3 regions of the Streptomyces sp. CA-142005 genome follow, and region 3 is predicted to be linked to each of the others. Evidence: riboswitches for the same ligand, from Rfam matches in the RefSeq annotation. Region 3 holds a riboswitch; each other region holds the start of a gene.
What was found. A riboswitch is a leader RNA that binds a small molecule or an ion and turns the genes downstream of it on or off. The one in region 3 is predicted to bind cobalamin.
Positions count from the first base shown of each region.

Region 1: it holds a riboswitch for cobalamin, as region 3 does, so the genes downstream of both, ACQPXS_RS13450 (cobalamin biosynthesis protein) here and ACQPXS_RS30215 (ribonucleoside-diphosphate reductase subunit alpha) in region 3, are expected to answer to the same signal.
Region 2: it holds a riboswitch for cobalamin, as region 3 does, so the genes downstream of both, ACQPXS_RS39965 (CbtB domain-containing protein) here and ACQPXS_RS30215 (ribonucleoside-diphosphate reductase subunit alpha) in region 3, are expected to answer to the same signal.

Region 1 covers NZ_CP192078.1:2,812,647-2,818,763, reverse strand. Annotated here, with positions in the region: gene ACQPXS_RS13455 (cobyric acid synthase) at 1-865, opposite strand, end outside; gene ACQPXS_RS13450 (cobalamin biosynthesis protein) at 862-1,824, opposite strand; cobalamin riboswitch at 1,923-2,064, opposite strand; gene ACQPXS_RS13445 (hypothetical protein) at 2,207-2,434, opposite strand; gene ACQPXS_RS13440 (anion permease) at 2,469-3,719, opposite strand; gene ACQPXS_RS13435 (lysozyme) at 3,863-4,618, opposite strand; gene ACQPXS_RS13430 (class II aldolase/adducin family protein) at 4,806-5,468, shown strand; gene ACQPXS_RS13425 (alpha/beta hydrolase) at 5,596-6,117, shown strand, end outside.
Region 2 covers NZ_CP192078.1:8,659,181-8,665,297, forward strand. Annotated here, with positions in the region: gene ACQPXS_RS39950 (cation acetate symporter) at 1-1,693, shown strand, start outside; gene ACQPXS_RS39955 (sensor histidine kinase) at 1,886-3,085, shown strand; gene ACQPXS_RS39960 (alpha/beta hydrolase) at 3,293-4,057, opposite strand; cobalamin riboswitch at 4,318-4,455, shown strand; gene ACQPXS_RS39965 (CbtB domain-containing protein) at 4,492-4,713, shown strand; gene ACQPXS_RS39970 (CbtA family protein) at 4,735-5,487, shown strand; gene ACQPXS_RS39975 (histidine phosphatase family protein) at 5,552-6,117, opposite strand, start outside.
Region 3 covers NZ_CP192078.1:6,443,994-6,450,110, forward strand. Annotated here, with positions in the region: gene ACQPXS_RS30205 (GlxA family transcriptional regulator) at 1-602, opposite strand, end outside; gene ACQPXS_RS30210 (ribonucleotide-diphosphate reductase subunit beta) at 860-1,873, opposite strand; gene ACQPXS_RS30215 (ribonucleoside-diphosphate reductase subunit alpha) at 1,873-4,248, opposite strand; cobalamin riboswitch at 4,375-4,499, opposite strand; gene ACQPXS_RS30220 (GNAT family N-acetyltransferase) at 4,552-5,058, opposite strand; gene mctP (monocarboxylate uptake permease MctP) at 5,133-6,117, opposite strand, start outside.

The sequences.
Region 1 (6,117 bases), 3.6 Mb from region 3:
GCACCACGACCCCCGGTTCGGCGGCGAGCGCGTCCACATCGGTGAAGTTGGACATCAACGGGATCGCGCACACGGCGACGCGCAGTACGTCCTCGCCGACGGGGGGAGCCACGGTGGATTCCCGCACGGTTCCGCGCAGGGAGACCCTCAGCCCGTCCTCCTCGTCGATGCCGAGCCCGTGCCGGAACGGCAGCACGCCGTACGTGCGCCGCCCGGTGAGGCCGTACAGCATCTCCAAGCCGGGCTCCAGCAGGGAGACATCGCCTCGGAACTTGTTCACCAGGAACCCGGCGACCAGCTCCTGGTCCTCCGCCGAGAGCAGGGCCACGGTGCCGAAGAAGGAGGCGAAGACGCCCCCGCGGTCGATGTCGCCGACCACCAGCACGGGCAGCCGCGCGTTCCGCGCGATGCCCATGTTCACGATGTCGGTCCGGCGCAGATTGATCTCGGCCGGGCTGCCCGCGCCCTCACAGATCACCGCGTCATACGTGCCCCGCAACTCGGCCAGGCAGTCCAGCACCGTGCCGAGGAGCTTCTGCTGCCGCCCGCCGTGGTAGCCGCGTGCGCTCAACTCGCCCACCGGCTTGCCCAGCAGCACCACCTGGCTGCTCTGCTCGCCGCCCGGTTTGAGCAGCACCGGGTTCATCAGCGCGGTCGGCTCGACCCGGCACGCCTGGGCCTGCATGGCCTGCGCCCGCCCGATCTCGGCACCCTCGCGGGTGACGAAGGAGTTGAGCGACATGTTCTGCGCCTTGAACGGCGCGACCTTCACACCCTGGCGCACCAGCCACCGGCAGATCCCGGCTGTCACGACGCTCTTGCCGGCGTCGGAGGTGGTGCCGGCGACGAGGAGTCCCCCGTTCACTTCGCACGTCCCTTCAGGCCCTTGACGCTCTTGACGAGGAGGCGCGCGGCGACCGTGCCGCCGAGCGCGAGCAGGCCGACGCGGCGGGAGAGCCGTACGGCCCGGTCGATGTCGGTGATCCGGACGGCCCGGCCGGTGTCCCCGTTGAGCACGGGCCGGTGCTCGACCCGGCCGCCGTAGGAGAGCGTTCCGCCCAGCCGGACGCCGAGCGCCCCCGCGAACGACGCTTCCACGGGCCCGGCGTTGGGGCTCGGGTGCCGGCGGGCGTCGGCCTTCCAGGCGCGCAGGGCACCGCGCGGGTCCGGTCCGGCCGCGGCCGCGAGGACGGCGGTCAGCCGGGCCCCCGGCCAGCCGGCCAGGTCGTCCAGCCGGGCGGAGGCCCAGCCGTAGCGGCGGTAGCGGGGCGACTTGTGACCGACCATCGCGTCCAGGGTGTTGACGGCCCGGAACCCCAGCAGCCCGGGCACCCCGGCCACCGCCCCCCACACCAGGGCGCCCACGACGGCGTCGGAGGTGTTCTCGGCGACCGACTCGACCACGGCCCGGGCGATCCCGTCGGCGTCCAGCGCCTGCGGGTCCCGGCCGCACAGATGCGGCAGCCGCGCCCGCGCGGCCTCGACGTCCCCGGACTCCAGGGCGCGTCCGATCGTGCGGGCCTCCCGGGCGAGCGAGGTACCGCCGACGACCGCCCAGGTGGCGGCGGCGGTCAGCGCGGCGGAGGCGGCGGGGGAGGGGCGTACGGCGCGTGCGGCCAGCGTGCCGAGTGCGACGGCGCCACCGGCGCACACGACGGTGTGCACGGCGCCCCAGCCGCGGTGGTCGTGCCACAACGCGCGGTCCACGGCAGCGGCCGCACGCCCGAACGCGGCGACCGGATGCCCGCGGCGCGGATCGCCGAGGAGCAGGTCACCGAGAAGGCCGGCGGCGGCGCCGTACGCGTAGGAGCGATCGGCACCCATCGGCTCAGCCGGCCGTGGGTACAGGAGCGGGCCTGGTACGGGTCCTTCGGCAGCCGAGCATGGCGATCCGTGTCCTCACTCAGGGTGTCCGCGCCCTGGTTCGACGAGATTCGGCGGTGAGAGTTCCTGGCTCCCGGGGGTTCTTCCCCGGTGACAGTGGCGGGACCGCGCCGGATTCGCACCGGCTTCCTCTCTTGCCGCCGTACATGGCCTGGGCAGTCCACCACGCGCCCGGAACGGCCGTCAACTTGCCGTTGACCTGCGCGGGGAGAGTGTGCCGATCCCCACACCGTGGGGCGCCCGTGACCCCTGGGCATGACGAAGGCTCCCCTCCGTCACGGACGGCGGGGAGCCTTCGGATTGCCTGGTTCGTGGTGGTCCGTCAGGACTTGGAGACGATGAGGAAGATGCCGTACGACACCGCCGCCGCGCACGCGGCGAAGCAGAGGTAGGCGCCGGTGACGGCGAGGGTGGCGGAGCCGCCCTCGGCCGCGGCCTTCTCGCGCCGTGCCAGACCGTTGATGCCGAGGGTGAACAGGGCCACCAGGCCCACCGTGAACACGAGGCTGACGCCGAAGACGGAGCCGAGGGCCGACCAGTCGATCTTCATGGGGTTGCTTCCTTGGTTACCGGTGTGGCCGGGGTCAGACGGTGGCGGCCGGCGGCGCGGCCTCGGGGGCGGGCCCGGCGGTGGCCGGGGCGGGGATCGTGGCCGTCAGGTCCTCGGTGATCGTGCCCGCCGGGGGCGGGGTCACCGCGGCGATGGCGGCGGTCACCACGCCGGCCGGCTCCTCGGGCGCGTCGACGACGTTGGTGTGGTCGACGACCTCGCGGCGGGAGACCTTCCAGATCGTGGCGCTCGCGGCGACCAGGAAGACGGCGACGACGGCGGTGCCCCAGTCACCGAGGTCCGTGACGGACTCGGCGCCCGCGCCGACCAGCGCGGCGGCCGGGAGGGTGAGCACCCAGGCGACGGCCATGCGGGTCGCGGTGGACCAGCGGACCACCCCGCCCTTGCGGCCGAGGCCCGCGCCCATCACCGAGCCCGAGACGACATGCGTGGTGGAGAGGGAGAAGCCCAGGTGGGAGGAGGCCAGGATGGCGGTCGCGGCGCTGGTCTGGGCGGCGAAGCCCTGGCGCGGCTCCAGGTCGGTCAGGCCCTTGCCCATGGTGCGGATGATCCGCCAGCCGCCGATGTAGGTGCCGAGCGCGATGGCGAGGCCGGCGGAGAGGATGACCCAGGTGGGAGGGTTCGAGCCCGGGGCGATCGCGCCGCCCGTGATCAGCGCGAGGGTGATGATGCCCATCGTCTTCTGGGCGTCGTTGGTGCCGTGCGCGAGGGAGACCAGGCCGGCGGAGGCGATCTGGCCGGCGCGGTAGCCCTTGCGGGTGGCCTCGCCCTCGGCCTTGCCGCCGATGCCGTAGGAGAACCGGGTGGCCAGCATCGAGGCGACGCCCGCCACGATCGGCGCGGCGACCGCGGGGAGCAGCACCTTGGTGACCAGGACGTCACCGTGCACGGCGCCGAAGCCGGCGGAGGCGATGGTGGCGCCGATCAGACCGCCCATCAGGGCGTGCGAGGAGCTGGAGGGCAGGCCCACCAGCCAGGTCATCAGGTTCCAGAGGATCGCGCCGACCAGGGCGGCGAAGATGACCTCGGGACGGATGCCGGTCTCGTCGACGAGACCCTTGGAGATCGTGTTGGCGACCTCCACGGAGAGGAAGGCGCCCACCAGATTGAGGGCGGCGGACATGGCCACCGCGATCTTGGGCTTCAGGGCGCCTGTCGAGATGGTCGTGGCCATCGCGTTGGCGGTGTCGTGGAAACCGTTCGTGAAATCGAACGCGAGAGCGGTTATCACCACTATCGCGAGGATCAGCGAGAAGCTTTCCATTTACCCAGGCAATCGTTCGAGGTCATTGGCTGGACGACCGTAGGCAACCTGAGTGAACGGAAGGTGAACGGCGACGGGCGTAGGGGTGTCCGAAGGGGGTGGTTGAGGTTCCGCTTGGCTCGGACGGCCCAGGCGTCCCTTGGCTACCAACCCCGCGCGAGGGCCCGCAGCCGGCTCGTGGAGCCGTTGAAGAGATCCTGGTCACCCGGCAGCCGGCCGTCGATGTCGAACTGCCAGAACGTCCAGTACCGCCACCCGCCCGGCAGCGTCCCCGGCTGCGAGGTGCCGTGCCGGGCGATCCACAGGGCGTGGCTCTTGGCGAACGCGCGGCTGTTGCCGGTGCACAGCCGCCACCACTGGGTCGTCGTGTAGATCACCGGGCGGCGGCCGGTCTCCTGCTTGATCTCGTCGCTGAAGGACCGGATCCAGCGGACCATCCGCGTGCTGCCCAGCCCGTAGCACTTGTGCTTCTTGCTGTACGGGTTGTCCTCGATGTCGAGCGCGGGCGGCAACGTCCGGCCGTCCGCCGCCCAGTCCCCGCCGTGCCGCACGAAGTACGCGGCCTGCCGGGCGCCGGAGGACTTGTCCGGCCGTGCGAAGTGGTACGCGCCCCGGTACAGGCCCGCCGCGCGGGCGCCGTCGTACTGCTCGGAGAAGTAGGGGTTGCGGTAGTTCGTGGACTCGGTCGCCTTGACGTAGACGAACCGCGCGCCCATGGACCGGGCGGCCGCCCAGTCGACGTGCTCCTGGTGGGACGAGACGTCGTGCCCCCGGGGCAGGCCCGTGGCCAGTGCCGGAGGCCCGGCGGCCGCGGACGCGGTGGCAGTGAGGGCGAGCGTCGCCGTGGCCGCCGCGAGGACACCGGCGCGGTGACGGAGAAGGGTGCGTTCGCGGGCCATGTGTCTCCCCGGGTCGGCGGACGGAAGATCGTCCGGCGGGCAAGAGAGACCATTGAAAGCCCGCGGATCGGCGAATCAGCGCCTTTTTGCGGCGGTTCGCGGTGTTTTCGCCCATTCGGAGTGCGCACTTCCGGCCGGAAGCGACCGTCCATCCCCCTTCCGTGGACGCGGCTGGCAGGATCACGGCATGGCTGGACAGCGGCGGGACGCGGAACACGAACGGATCTGGGCGGAACTGGTCGCGACGGCGCGGCGGACCGTGGCCGACGGGCTGGTGGTCGGCACCTCCGGGAACGTCTCCGCGCGCATCGGCGACCTGGTGCTCGTCACCCCGTCCGGCGTTCCCTACGACCGGCTCACCCCGGACGACATCACCGGCGTCGACCTCGACGGACGCCAGGTGCTCGGCACGCTGGTGCCGACCAGCGAGCTGCCCATGCACCTCGCCGTCTACCGCACCACCGACGCCCGCGCGGTCGTCCACACCCACGCCGTGCACGCGACGGCCGTCTCCACGCTCGTCCCGGAGCTCCCGCTGGTCCACTACATGGCGGCAGCCCTCGGCGGCCCCGTCCGGGTCGCCCCCTACGCCGCCTACGGCACCGACGAGCTCGCCGAGAACATGCTCCGCGCCCTGTCCGACCGCTCCGCCTGCCTCCTGCAGAACCACGGCACGGTCACCTACGGCACCACCCTCGACCAGGCCTACGACCGCACCGCCCAACTGGAGTGGATGTGCCGCCTGTGGCTGACGGCGTCCTCGGTACCGGGCCTGAACCCGTCCCTGCTGACGGAGGCACAGCTGGCGGAGGTCGGGGAACGTTTGAAGGGGTACGGCCAACGGAGGTGACACCGTGCTGCCCAGTCCTTCGCTCCGGCGCTTCCTCGATCGCCTCGCTCACCCTTCCCCGCCGGCCCCTGCTCACCGCCCGGCCCTTCCACTGGCCGGCAGGCCCGACCCCCACGACACTGGAGCCGTGCGCCCAGTCAAAGCGACCGCCACCGCACTGACCGCGGTCCTCGCCGCCGGCGCGGCATCCGTCGCCGTCGGCCGGATCGCCAGCGACGCCGCGCTGAAGGCGCCCGCGGGCCGCCCGCTGCCCACCGAACCCCGGCTCACCGTGCACGGCACCGCCGCCGGCCAGATCACCCTCACCCGCGATCTGGCCTCGCTGCGCCCCGGCACCTACGGCCTCTCCGGCGACGGCTCCCACGCGGTCGTCGGCCCCGTCCTGGAGGCGGCCCCGCACGCGGCCGACACCGTCGTACGCCGCCTGGTACGCGTCACCCACGGCACCCTCGCCTCCGGCGACGCGGTGTGGTTCACCCCGAACCTGTACGTCGGCAACCCCGGCACCGCACTCGGCCTCGACCACGCCGACATCGACGTCCCCGGCGAACTCGGCGAACTGCCGGCCTGGTTCGTACCCGGAGCCCGGGACACCTGGGTGATCGCCGTGCACGGCCTCGGCACCACCCGGGAACAGGCCATGAACCTC
Region 2 (6,117 bases), 2.2 Mb from region 3:
CGCCACGGTCCTCGTCGGCGCGCTCGGGCTGCGCATCTCCCGCACCACCTCCGACTTCTACGTCGCCTCCCGCACCGTCGCCCCCCGGCTCAACGCCTGCGCGGTCAGCGGCGAGTACCTGTCCGCCGCCTCCTTCCTCGGCGTCGCCGGACTCGTCCTCGCCCAGGGCGTCGACATGCTGTGGTTCCCCATCGGCTACACCGCCGGCTTCCTGGTCCTGCTGGCCTTCGTCGCCGCCCCGCTGCGCCGCTCCGGCGCCTACACCCTGCCCGACTTCGCCGAGGCCCGGCTGGAGTCCCGCGCGGTGCGGCGGATCGCCGGTGTACTGGTCGTCGGCATCGGCTGGCTCTACCTGCTGCCCCAGCTGCGCGGCGCCGGCCTGACCCTGCGGCTGCTCACCGGCGCGCCCGGCTGGCTCGGCGGTCTGGTCGTCGCCGCCGTGGTGACCGCGGCCGTTGCCGCCGGCGGGATGCGCAGTATCACCTTCGTCCAGGCCTTCCAGTACTGGCTGAAACTCACCGCTCTGCTGGTGCCCGTGGTGTTCCTGCTGCTCGCCTGGCGCGGTGACAACGCCCCGGCACCCGCCTGGGACGACCGGCCGGTCTTCCACCGCTCCACCGAGGTGCGCGTCGACCGGCCCCTCACGTTCACCGTGCGCGAGCCGGTCCGGGTCACCGCGTCCGGCACCGTCGACGGCCGGGCGGTGCACGGGGATTCGCTGCGGCTCGGCGAGGGCCGGCACCGGATCGGCGCGCAGACCGCCCTGCGCTTCCCGGCCGGCGCCCGCGTCCCGCTGCCGGACCGGGCAGCCGACCGCGCCGCGCCCTCCAGCTGGGCCGAGCCACTGTCCTCCGAGCGCGAACAGCACGGCCTGTACGCCACCTACGGGCTGATCCTCGCCACCTTCCTCGGCACCATGGGCCTGCCGCACGTCGTCGTCCGCTTCTACACCAACCCCGACGGCCGCGCCGCCCGCCGCACCACCGTGAGCGTGCTCGCCCTGCTCGGCGCGTTCTATCTCCTCATCCCCCTGTACGGCATGCTCGGCCGCCTGTACGCCCCCGACCTGCTGCTGACCGGCGACACCGACGCGGCGGTACTCGTCCTGCCGCAGCGGCTGCTCGGCGGGGTCGCCGGGGACCTGCTCGGCGCGCTGGTCGCCGGCGGCGCCTGCGCGGCGTTCCTCTCCACGGCGTCCGGGCTCACGATGTCCGTCGCGGGTGTCCTCGCCCAGGACGTCGTGCCCACGCTCGGCGTCCGTCACTTCCGGCTCGCCACGCTGCCCGCGATCGCGGTGCCGACCGCCGCCGCCGCCGTGGTCAGCGATCTGCCCGTGGCCGACGCGGTCGGACTCGCCTTCGCCGTCTCCGCGTCCTCCTTCTGCCCGCTGCTCGTCCTGGGCATCTGGTGGCGCGGCCTGACCCCGCCGGGCGCGATCGCCGGACTCGTCCTCGGCGGCGGCTCGGCGCTCACCGCCGTGACGGCCACCATCGTCGGCGGCGCTCGCTCCGGCTGGGCGCACACCCTGCTGGCCTGGCCCGCGGTGTGGTCCGTCCCCGTGGGCTTCGCCACGATGGTTCTGATCTCCCTGGCCACCCGCGGCCGTGTCCCACCCGGCACCGCCGCCACCATGGCCCGCCTCCACCTGCCCGAACCCCCGGCCCCCGCCCGCCCCGGACCGGCGACGACCTGACCGAGGAGCCGTTGTGCAGACCAGCGACACAGCCAGACGACCTCCGGCGCCCGCCGGCCGCCCCGACGGCGCCGCCTGCGCGTATGCCGGCCGACGGCGCAGCGGAGGCTCGGGGCGGACCAGGCACGCCACGGTCCGCGACCTGCCCCGGCACTCCACCACCCACCCCGCCGGTCCCACCCCGCGGCGCCGATGACCGTCCTCGGAACCGCGGCGCTCGTTCTCGCGGGGCTCGCGCTGTTCGTGCTCGGTGCCGCCCTCGGGCACGGGGCGGCGCGCCGGCAGCAGGAGCACTCGGCCCACCACGAGGGGGCGCGCGCCCTGGCCCATGGCCTCCACACCGCAGCGCTCGCCGCGGCACCTCTGCGCGCCGGGCTCACCCCGGACACCGCCCGCAAGACGGTCCGCAGGCTGCGCCCCCTGCTCGGCGCCCCCGCCCTCGCCCTCACCGACGGCACCACCGTGCTCGCCTGGGACGGCGCCGGCGAACACCACCGCGCGCAGGTGACGGCACAGCTCGCCCACCCGCCCCGCGCCCGGACGTTCCCGCTGTCCTGCGACGACACCGGCTGCCCCGTCCGCTGGGGCGCCCTGGTGCCGCTTCCCGTCGACGGCAGCGCCCCCGTGGCCCTCGTCGTGCTCGCCGCCGACGAGTCCACCGCTCTGGTCCGGGCCGGCGAGGAAGCGGCCCGCCGGCTCTCCCTGGAACTCGAGCTCGCCGGACTCGACCGGGCCCGCACCAGCGCCCACGAGGCGGAGGTGCGGGCCCTGCGCGCCCAGATCTCCCCGCACTTCATCTACAACTCCCTCGCGAGCATCGCCTCCTTCGTCCGTACCGACCCCGAGCGCGCCCGTGAACTCCTCCAGGAATTCGCCGACTTCACCCGCTACTCCTTCCGCCGCGGTGGCGACTTCACCACCCTCGCCGAGGAGCTGCGCTCCATAGAGCAGTACCTGGAACTCGCCCGCGCCCGCTTCGGCCGGCGTCTGAAGGTCACCCTGCGCATCGCCCCCGAGGTGCTGCCCGTGACGCTGCCGTTCCTGTGTCTGCAGCCCCTCGTCGAGAACGCCCTCAAGCACGGCCTGGAGGGGGCCGTGGAGCGCATCAGCGTCACGATCATCGCGGAGGACGAGGGCGCCGAGGCCCGGGTCGTCATCGAGGACGACGGCATCGGCATGGAACCGGAACGCCTGCGCGCGATCCTGCGCGGCACGGCCGGCCCCGCCACCGGCATCGGCCTGAACAACGTCGACCGCCGGCTCCGCCAGGTCTACGGCGACGACCACGGCCTCGTCATCGAGACCGGCGTCGGGGCGGGCACGAAGATCACCCTCCGCGTCCCGAAGTTCCGCCCCGGCATCCGGGCCCGGCCCACGGGATTCACGGCCTAGCGTCCCGGCGGCGGTCCCGGACCGCAGGGAGCGGCTGGAAGCCGGCCGACCTGTAGGCGGCCACGGCACCGGCATCGGCGACCACGGGCCGACGGCCCGCACCCGTTTACGGCCGGCAACGGGCCTCTGGCTCACGGCAGTCGGGACGTGGAATCGGGCCGCGCCGGCGGCGCCCGACCGGCGGGCCGGGCGCCGCGAACGCTCATGTCAGGCCGGCACGGTGGCCGCTCGGCCGAGATGCCGGGCGAAGAACCGGACCGCGCTGGCGGCCTCGAACCGGGGGAGCTCCTTGTGCTTGCCCGCGTTGGCGTGCAGGGTCTTCTCCTTCGAGGCGAAGGCGTCGAACAGCGCGAGCCCGGCCTCGCGCGGGATGTGCTCGTCGTCCCACTGCATGGCGTACTCGATCGGGATGGTGATCCGCTTCGCCTTCTCCGCCAGGGCGTCGGGCCAGTGCTGGCCGAAGACCGCGGCCGTGATCCGGGGTTCGGCCGCCACCAGCGGCACGCCGATCGCGGTGCCCATGTTGATGCCGAAGTAGCCGACCGGCCCGCCGGCGCCGATTTCCGCGAGCTCCTGGAGGGCGTCCAGGGTCGCCTGCCACTCGGGCACGGCGAGCTCCGCGAGGTGGGCGTTGTAGCGGACGACGATCGGGCCTTCCGGCTCGCCCGCCGCCCTGGCCCGGAACAGCTCGGCGATCTCCCGCTCGTCGTGCGCCGTACGCGGCCGGTCGCCGTGACCGGGCGCGTCGATGCAGGCCACGTGGAAGCCGCAGCCGGTCACCAGGAGTTCGGCCCGGCCCGCCATCGCCGGATGCTTCTTGTGGTTGCCGCCGCCGTGGCCCAGCAGGACCAGGGGCGCACGGTCCGCGCCGGATGCGGGCGACCAGAGGACACCGGTGACCCGGCCCACGGTGAACTCGCGTTCCCTCATGCCGTTGAAGGACGACTCGGTGGTGAACTTCAAAGATTCCATGGCGTGTTGCCTTTCGGGAGTGCCTTGTCCTCGAGGCGCTCCCGGCGACACCTACGTCGATCGCCCGACCGTGACGACGAGGGGGAGCACCCACACGAATACAGCGTTCATGGGTCTCACCTCCTCGGCCTGGTGCACGGTCGACTGCAAGCTACCGGACGGGCAATCAGCCGCCCAACTCTTTTTCCCCGCCTGTCTCCTGCCGTCCCACCTGGTGGGAGAGGAAGATCACTCGGGTGGGAGGCGGTCTTGGCCATGCGCGCGTCACGCGGTACGGTCGGTCCGATATCGATGACGGCGAAACGGAAGCCGGTGGGAATCCGGCACGGTCGCGCCACTGTATGCGGGCCCGCAAGGGGCTCGTGAGTCAGACCCGTGGCCGTCGTCCTGTGCACCACCGAGATGGGACGCGAACTCCCAGAGGAGGTCCTGCCATGGCGCAGACCGTCGTTCAGCCGACAGCCACCACCCCCGCCGTTCCCGCCAAGCTGCCGCTGAAGGCGATTGCTCCCTGGGCGGTCTTCTTCGGCATCCTCATGCTGGTCCTGCTCTACTTCGTCGGCGCCGAGCAGGGCGCCACCTCCGTGCTCAACGGCACGGGCGTCCACGAGTGGGTGCACGACGCCCGCCACCTGCTGGGCTTCCCCTGCCACTGACGCGAGGGTCGTCGCACGCCCATGAACTCCGCAACCGTACGGAACCTTCTCGTCCGGGGCATGCTCGCCGGCCTGGCGGCCGGTGTGCTCGCCCTGGTCGTGGCCTACGTTCTCGGTGAGCCGAACGTCGACAAGGCGATCAGCTTCGAGGAGGCCCACTCCCACGAGCACGAGATGGAGGTCGTCTCGCGCTCCCTGCAGTCGACCGCCGGTCTCGCCACCGGCGTCCTCGTCTACGGGGTCGCCTTCGGCGGCATCGGCGCGCTCGCCTTCAGCTTCGCCCTCGGCCGCGTGGGCCGCTTCGGCCCGCGCGCCACGGCACTGCTGCTGTCGGGCTGCGCGCTGCTCGCCGTGTACGTCGTGCCGTTCCTGAAGTACCCGGCCAACCCGCCGTCGGTCGGCAGCCCCGACACCATCGGCAAGCGGACCGCCCTGTACTTCCTGATGATGCTGCTCGGCGTCCTGCTGGCGGTCGCCGCCGCCATCCTGGGCAAGCGGCTCGCCCCGCGCCTGGGCACCTGGTGGGCCACGGTGGCCGCGGTGGTCGCGTTCACCGTCGTGATCGGCCTGGCCTACCAGTTCCTGCCCGTCGTCAACGAGGTGCCCAAGGGCTTCCCGGCCACCCTGCTGTGGCGGTTCCGGCTCTCCGCCCTGGCGATCCAGACCACACTGTGGGCCGGATTCGGCCTCGTCTTCGGTGAGTTGGCCGAACGGCTGCTGAACCCCAGGCCGGCGACGGCCGCGGGCCGGCGAACGGTCCCGGCCGCACACTGACTCCCTCCATACGCCCCAGGGCCCGTCGGAACCCTCCGTCGGGCCCTGGGGCGTTCCCCGGCGCCTAATCGGCCTCCGGCGGGGCAAGCGGACACCCCAGTCGCAGATTCCAGCGCCCGGCCCGGCCGCCGAGCGCGGTCACGGTCAGCGGCGGCACGTCGAGGCGCCAGAAGACCGCATCGGGCAGGCCCAGTGCGTCGACGACCGCCGCCCGCACCACCTCCGGTTCGGCCACCGCGACCGTACGACCCTCCAGCTTCTGCGCGTCGGCCAGCCAGCCCGCGACCCGCGCGCACAGGTCCCGCACGGACTCACCCCCGTGCGGTGCGGATGCGGGGTCGGTGAGCCAGCGGCCCACCGCCTCCGGTTCGGCGGCCCCCACCTCTTCCAGGGTCCGCCCCCGCCAGCGACCCACGTCGAGGCCCGCCAACTCCGCTACCGGCATGGCGTCGAGGCCCAGTGCCGCGGCGGTCTCCCGGCAGCGGGCGCCGGGGGAGGTCAGGGCACGGGCCGCGGAGGGCAGCGCGCCGGCCGCCGAGCGGGCCCGTGCCGCGCCGCTCTCGTCGATCGAGCCGCCGTCGTCGAAACGGGCCTGCCGCAGTGACGCGCTCATGGCGGGGGAGACGAGAA
Region 3 (6,117 bases):
TACTGCGCCTGCCCGCCGTCCCGGTGCGGCGGTACGACCATCCGGCGGGCGATCTTGTTGGCGACCTCGGGTCCCTGCTCCTTGCGCACCAGGTGCAGACAGGCGTCGATCCCGGCGGCGGTGCCGGCCGAGGTGATCACGGGGTCCTCGTCGACGTAGAGCACGTCCGGCTCCACGGTCAGCCGCGGATACTGGCGGGCCAGCTCCGCCGCGTGGTGCCAGTGCACGGCACAGCGCCGGCCGTCCAGCAGCCCGGCGGCGGCGAGCACGAAGACGCCCGAGCAGACGCTGAGCACCCGGGCACCGCGGTCCACCCCGCGGCGCAGGGCGTCGAGCAGCTCCGGCGGGAACGCGCGCGCGTCGTAGCGGGCCCCGGCCGGTACGGCGATCAGATCGGCCTCCTCCAGGCGCTCCAGGCCGTGCTCGACCTGCAGCGTGAACCCCGCGTTCGAGCGCAGCACCGGGCCCTCGGCCGAGGCGACCGCGAAGTCGTACACCGGCAGACCCTCGTCACTGCGGTCGATGCCGAAGACCTCGCAGACGACGGCCATCTCGAAGGGGTTCACGCCGTCCAGCAGCACGGCGGCCACGTTCTGCAGCATGCTGCCAGTGTGCCTCGCCGGTGGCAGTAAATCGAGGGTGTACGGCAGTCCTGCCACTCCCGGTAAGGAGCATTCGGCGTGACAGTGGTGTCCATGAACGTGACACAGACAGAAGGACTGCTCGGAATGATCGCCGTGATCGGGATCCTGGGCCTCCTGGTCCTCCCGGCGGTGATCGGCATCGCGCACGACAAGATCATCGACCGCCAGATCAGGAGGGCCCAGGAGGCCCGGGGTGATCGGGGTGAAAGGAGGGATCAGAAGTCCTCGTCCAGGTCGACGGTGCCCTCCACCGCCACCTGGTACGCCGACGGGCGGCGCTCGAAGAAGTTCGTCAGCTCCTGAACGCCCTGCAGCTCCATGAAGGAGAACGGGTTCTGCGAGCCGTACACGGGGGCGAAGCCGAGGCGGACGAGGCGCTGGTCGGCGACGCACTCCAGGTACTGCCGCATCGACTCGGTGTTCATGCCCGGCAGGCCGTCGCCGCACAGGTCCCGCGCGAACTGCAGCTCGGCCTCGACGGCCTCCCTGAGCATGTCGGTGACCTGCTGCCCGAGCTCGTCGTCGAACAGGTCCGGCTCCTCCTTGCGGACGGTGTCGACCACGTCGAACGCGAAGCTCATGTGCATGGTCTCGTCGCGGAACACCCAGTTGGTGCCGGTGGCGAGGCCGTGCAGCAGGCCCCGGCTGCGGAACCAGTAGACGTACGCGAAGGCGCCGTAGAAGAACAGGCCCTCGATGCACGCGGCGAAGCAGATCAGGTTGAGCAGGAACCGACGGCGGTCGGCCCTGGTCTCCAGCCGCTCGAGCTTCTCGACCTCGTTGATCCACTTGAAGCAGAACCCGGCCTTCTCCCGGATGGAGGGGATGTTCTCCACCGCGGCGAAGGCGGCCGCGCGGTCGTCCGGGTCGGGGAGGTAGGTGTCCAGGAGCGTCAGGTAGAACTGGACGTGCACGGCCTCCTCGAAGAGCTGACGGCTCAAGTAGAGCCGGGCCTCGGGGGAGTTGATGTGCTTGTACAGCGTCAGCACCAGGTTGTTGGCGACGATCGAGTCACCGGTCGCGAAGAAGGCGACCAGACGGCCGATGAGGTGCTGCTCCTCGGGCGTCAGCTTCGCGAGGTCGGCGACGTCCGAGTGGAGGTCGACCTCCTCCACGGTCCAGGTGTTCTTGATCGCGTCCCGGTAGCGCTCGTAGAAGTCGGGGTAGCGCATGGGGCGCAGGGTCAGCTCGAAGCCCGGGTCGAGAAGGTTCTGGGGACGGTTGGACATTACTGGCAGGCCTCGCAGGACTCGGGGTTTTCCAGGGAGCAGGCGACGGCGTCGGGGTCGGCGGCCTGCTGGACGGGGATGGGGGTCTTGGTCTGCGCCTGGCCCTGGGCGGCGCGGGCGATGCGGGTCGCCGGGCGGGAGCGCAGGTAGTACGTCGTCTTCAGGCCCGACTTCCAGGCGTACGCGTACATCGAGGAGAGCTTGCCGATGGTCGGCGTCTCCATGAACAGGTTCAGGGACTGGGCCTGGTCCAGGAACGGGGTGCGGGCCGCCGCCATGTCGATCAGCCCGCGCTGCGGGATCTCCCAGACCGTTCGGTACAGCGCCCGCACCTCGGCCGGGATCCACGCGAAGTCCTGCACCGAGCCGCCCGAGTCGCGCAGCGCCTCACGGGTGCGGGCGTCCCAGACGCCCAGCTCCTTCAGGTCCTGCACCAGATAGGAGTTGACCTGGAGGAACTCGCCGGACAGCGTCTCGCGCTTGAACAGGTTCGACACCTGCGGCTCGATGCACTCGTACACGCCCGCGATGGAGGCGATGGTGGCGGTGGGCGCGATGGCCAGCAGCAGGGAGTTGCGCAGGCCGACCTCGGCGATACGGCCGCGCAGGGCCGCCCAGCGCTCCGGCCAGGCCAGCTCGACGCCGTAGTGGTCGGGGTGCAGCACGCCCCGGGCCGTACGGGTCTTCTCCCAGGCCGGCAGCGGGCCGTTGCGCTCGGCCAGGTCGGCGGAGGCCTCGTACGCGGTGAGCATGATCCGCTCGGCGATCCGCGTGGACAGGGCCTTGGCCTCCGCTGAGTCGAAGGGCAGGCGCAGCTTGAAGAAGACGTCCTGCAGACCCATCGCGCCGAGGCCGACGGGACGCCACTTGGCGTTCGACCGCCCCGCCTGCTCGGTCGGGTAGAAGTTGATGTCGACCACGCGGTCGAGGAAGGTGACGGCGGTGCGGACGGTGTCGTCCAGTCGCTGCCAGTCGAGGTCCTCGGTCGCCATGTCGACGAACGCACCCAGGTTGACGGACCCCAGGTTGCAGACCGCGGTCTCCCCGTCGTCCGTGACCTCCAGGATCTCCGTGCAGAGGTTGGAGGAGTGGACGACGTGCCCCGGCAGGGCCGTCTGGTTGGCGGTGCGGTTGGCCGCGTCCTTGAAGGTCATCCAGCCGTTGCCGGTCTGCGCGAGGGTGCGCATCATCCGGCCGTACAGCTCGCGGGCCGGCATGGTCTTCTTCGCCAGGCCCGCCGCCTCGGCCTTGCGGTAGGCGGCGTCGAACTCCTCGCCCCACAGGTCCACCAGCTCCGGCACGTCCGACGGGGAGAACAGCGACCACTGCCCGTCGGCGTTGACCCGGCGCATGAACTCGTCCGGGACCCAGTGCGCGAGGTTCAGGTTGTGCGTACGGCGGGCGTCCTCACCGGTGTTGTCCCGCAGCTCCAGGAACTCCTCGATGTCGGAGTGCCAGGTCTCCAGGTAGACGGCCGCGGCGCCCTTGCGCCGGCCGCCCTGGTTCACGGCGGCCACCGAGGCGTCCAGGGTCTTCAGGAACGGCACGATGCCGTTGGAGTGCCCGTTGGTGCCGCGGATCAGCGAACCGCGGCTGCGGATCCGGGAGTACGACAGACCGATGCCGCCGGCGTGCTTGGAGAGCCGGGCCACCTGGTGGTAGCGGTCGTAGATGGAGTCCAGCTCGTCCAGCGGGGAGTCGAGGAGGTAGCAGGACGACATCTGCGGGTGCCGCGTACCGGAGTTGAAGAGCGTGGGGGAGGAGGGGAGGTAGTCGAGCCGGCTCATGAGCCGGTAGAGCGCTGCCACTTCGTCCACCGACCGGGTGGTGTCGTCCTCGGCCAGGCCGCTCGCGACCCGCAGCATGAAGTGCTGGGGCGTCTCGATGACCCTGCGGGTGATCGGGTGCCGGAGCAGGTAACGGCTGTGCAGGGTGCGCAGGCCGAAGTAGCCGAAGCGGTCGTCGGCCCCGCGGTCGATCAGCGCGTCGAGCCGCTCGGCGTGCAGCCGCACGAACTCCGCGGTGCGGTCGGCGATGAGTCCCTCGCGGTGCCCCACGGCCACGGACTCGGTGAAGCAGGTCACGCCCTGCGAGGCGGCCTCGGCGCGGATGGAGAGGGTCAGCAGCCGGGCGGCCAGCCGGGAGTAGGCGGGGTCCTCGGAGATGAGCCCGGCGGCGGCCTCGGTGGCCAGCTCGCGCAACTCCGACTCGTCCGCGCGCGCCGACCGGCCGCGCAGCGCGGCGGCGGCGACCCGGCCGGGGTCGGCGTCGGGGAGGTCGGCGGTCAGCTCGGTCAGGGTCCGCAGCAACGCGGTACCGGGACCGTCGGTCTCCAGGCCGCTGGCTGAAGCCGGATCTGCTGGCGCGATGGTCACGTGGGGCTCTCCCTCGCTCGGCACGGGGGCCTTGCGGAGGGCAGGGGGCAGCCACGAGCGCACACGGCGTCGCGTCCACCGGCCCATCCCACGAGGCCCGGACGTCTGAAGGTCACCCGAACCGGACGGCCGGGTGCGCTGTCGGCAGGTCCTCGGACTGACTCCTGGGCGCAGACGCGCACAAGTACACCGTTGCGGGACAGTTCCGGATTCGCACCGGATTCCCCTGCGGCGACAGCGAGCATGAGCATACATCTAGTGCCGGGCTGTCGTGTCACCCCCAGATGTTGTGTCGTGGCGGTGTCAGAGCGTCAACTCATAGGTGAGCAGAGTGATGTCGTCCAGCTCGGGCAGCGGATTCCAGTCCCGCTCGGGTGTGCGAACGAAACCCAGCCGTTCGTAGATGCGGTGGGCGGCGTGCATGGTGCGCTGGGTCGACAGGACGACGGCCCGGCAGCCCGCGGTGGCCCGTGCGCGGTCGATGCAGGCCCGGACGAGGGCCTCGCCGGCGCCCTGGCCGCGGCCGGCTCTGGCGACGGCCAGCATGCGGATCTCGGCCTCTCCGGGCCGCGCGATGTCGGCCATGGGACCGGGGGAGGGCACGAAGGTGACGCCGCCGAGGAGGGTGTCGTCCCGGGTGGCCACGAGTACGTCGGCCGCGGCCGCTCGCTTGGCCACGTCCTTGAGTTCGCCGAGGTACGCGTCGCTCTCGCCGAAGTCCAGGAGCCCGTCCTGGAGGTACGCCTGGGCGGTGATCTCGCCGAGGGTGTCGTACTCGGCGGGGGCTGCGGGGCGGATCCGGATGTCCATGGCACCGAGTCTGCCCGAGGGGTACGACAACGGGCCGCCGGATTTCCTCCGGCGGCCCGTCGTACGGCAGTCGCTCAGTGACCGGCGCCCGCGGTGGCCGGCGGCAGCTCCACCTGGACCCCCGGGTCGCCCGCGTCCGCCGTGTAGTCCTCCGGCTTGGTCTCGTCGGCGCCCTCGGGGGCCTTCACGGCCTTGAGGACGAAGGTGAGGACCACGGTGACCACGACGTTGAGGACGAAGGCCGTGAGGCCGATGTAGCCGATCTCGCCGATGCCGGGGATCTCCTTCGCCGAGCCGCCGAAGTGCTTCTGCGTCGGGGAGGCGACGCCGTACGCGGCGACCGTGCCGTACACCATGCCGACCGCCCAGCCGGCGAGCAGGGCCCAGCGGTGGAACCAGCGGGTGAACAGCCCGCCGACCAGGGCCGGGAAGGTCTGCAGGATCCAGATGCCGCCCAGCAGCTGGAAGTTGATCGCCACTGTCTTGTCCATCGTCAGCACGAAGACCAGCGCGCCGACCTTCACCAGCAGCGAGACGACCTTGGAGACCTGGGCCTCCTGCTTCGGCGTCGCGTCCGGCTTGATGAAGTCCTTGTAGATGTTGCGGGTGAAGAGGTTCGCCGCCGCGATCGACATGATCGCCGCGGGGACCAGGGCGCCGATGCCGATCGCCGCGAAGGCCACGCCCGCGAACCAGTCAGGGAACATGTTCTCGAACAGCTGCGGGATGGCCAGCTGGCCGTTGGTGACCTTGACCCCGGCCGCGATCGCCATGAAGCCCAGCAGGGCCAGCAGGCCGAGCATCAGGGAGTACAGCGGCAGGATGGTGGTGTTGCGGCGGATCACCTCACGGCTCTTGGAGGACAGGGTCGCGGTGATCGAGTGCGGGTACATGAAGAGCGCGAGCGCGGAGCCCAGGGCCAGGGTCGCGTACGTCCACTGGCCGGCCTCCGGAGGCGCGAGCGCGCCGCGCGGCTTGCCCGTCGCCGGGTTGACCTGGCTGAAGGCGTGGCCCGCCTTGGCGAAGATGTCGTCGAAGCCGCCCAGCTTGATCGGGATG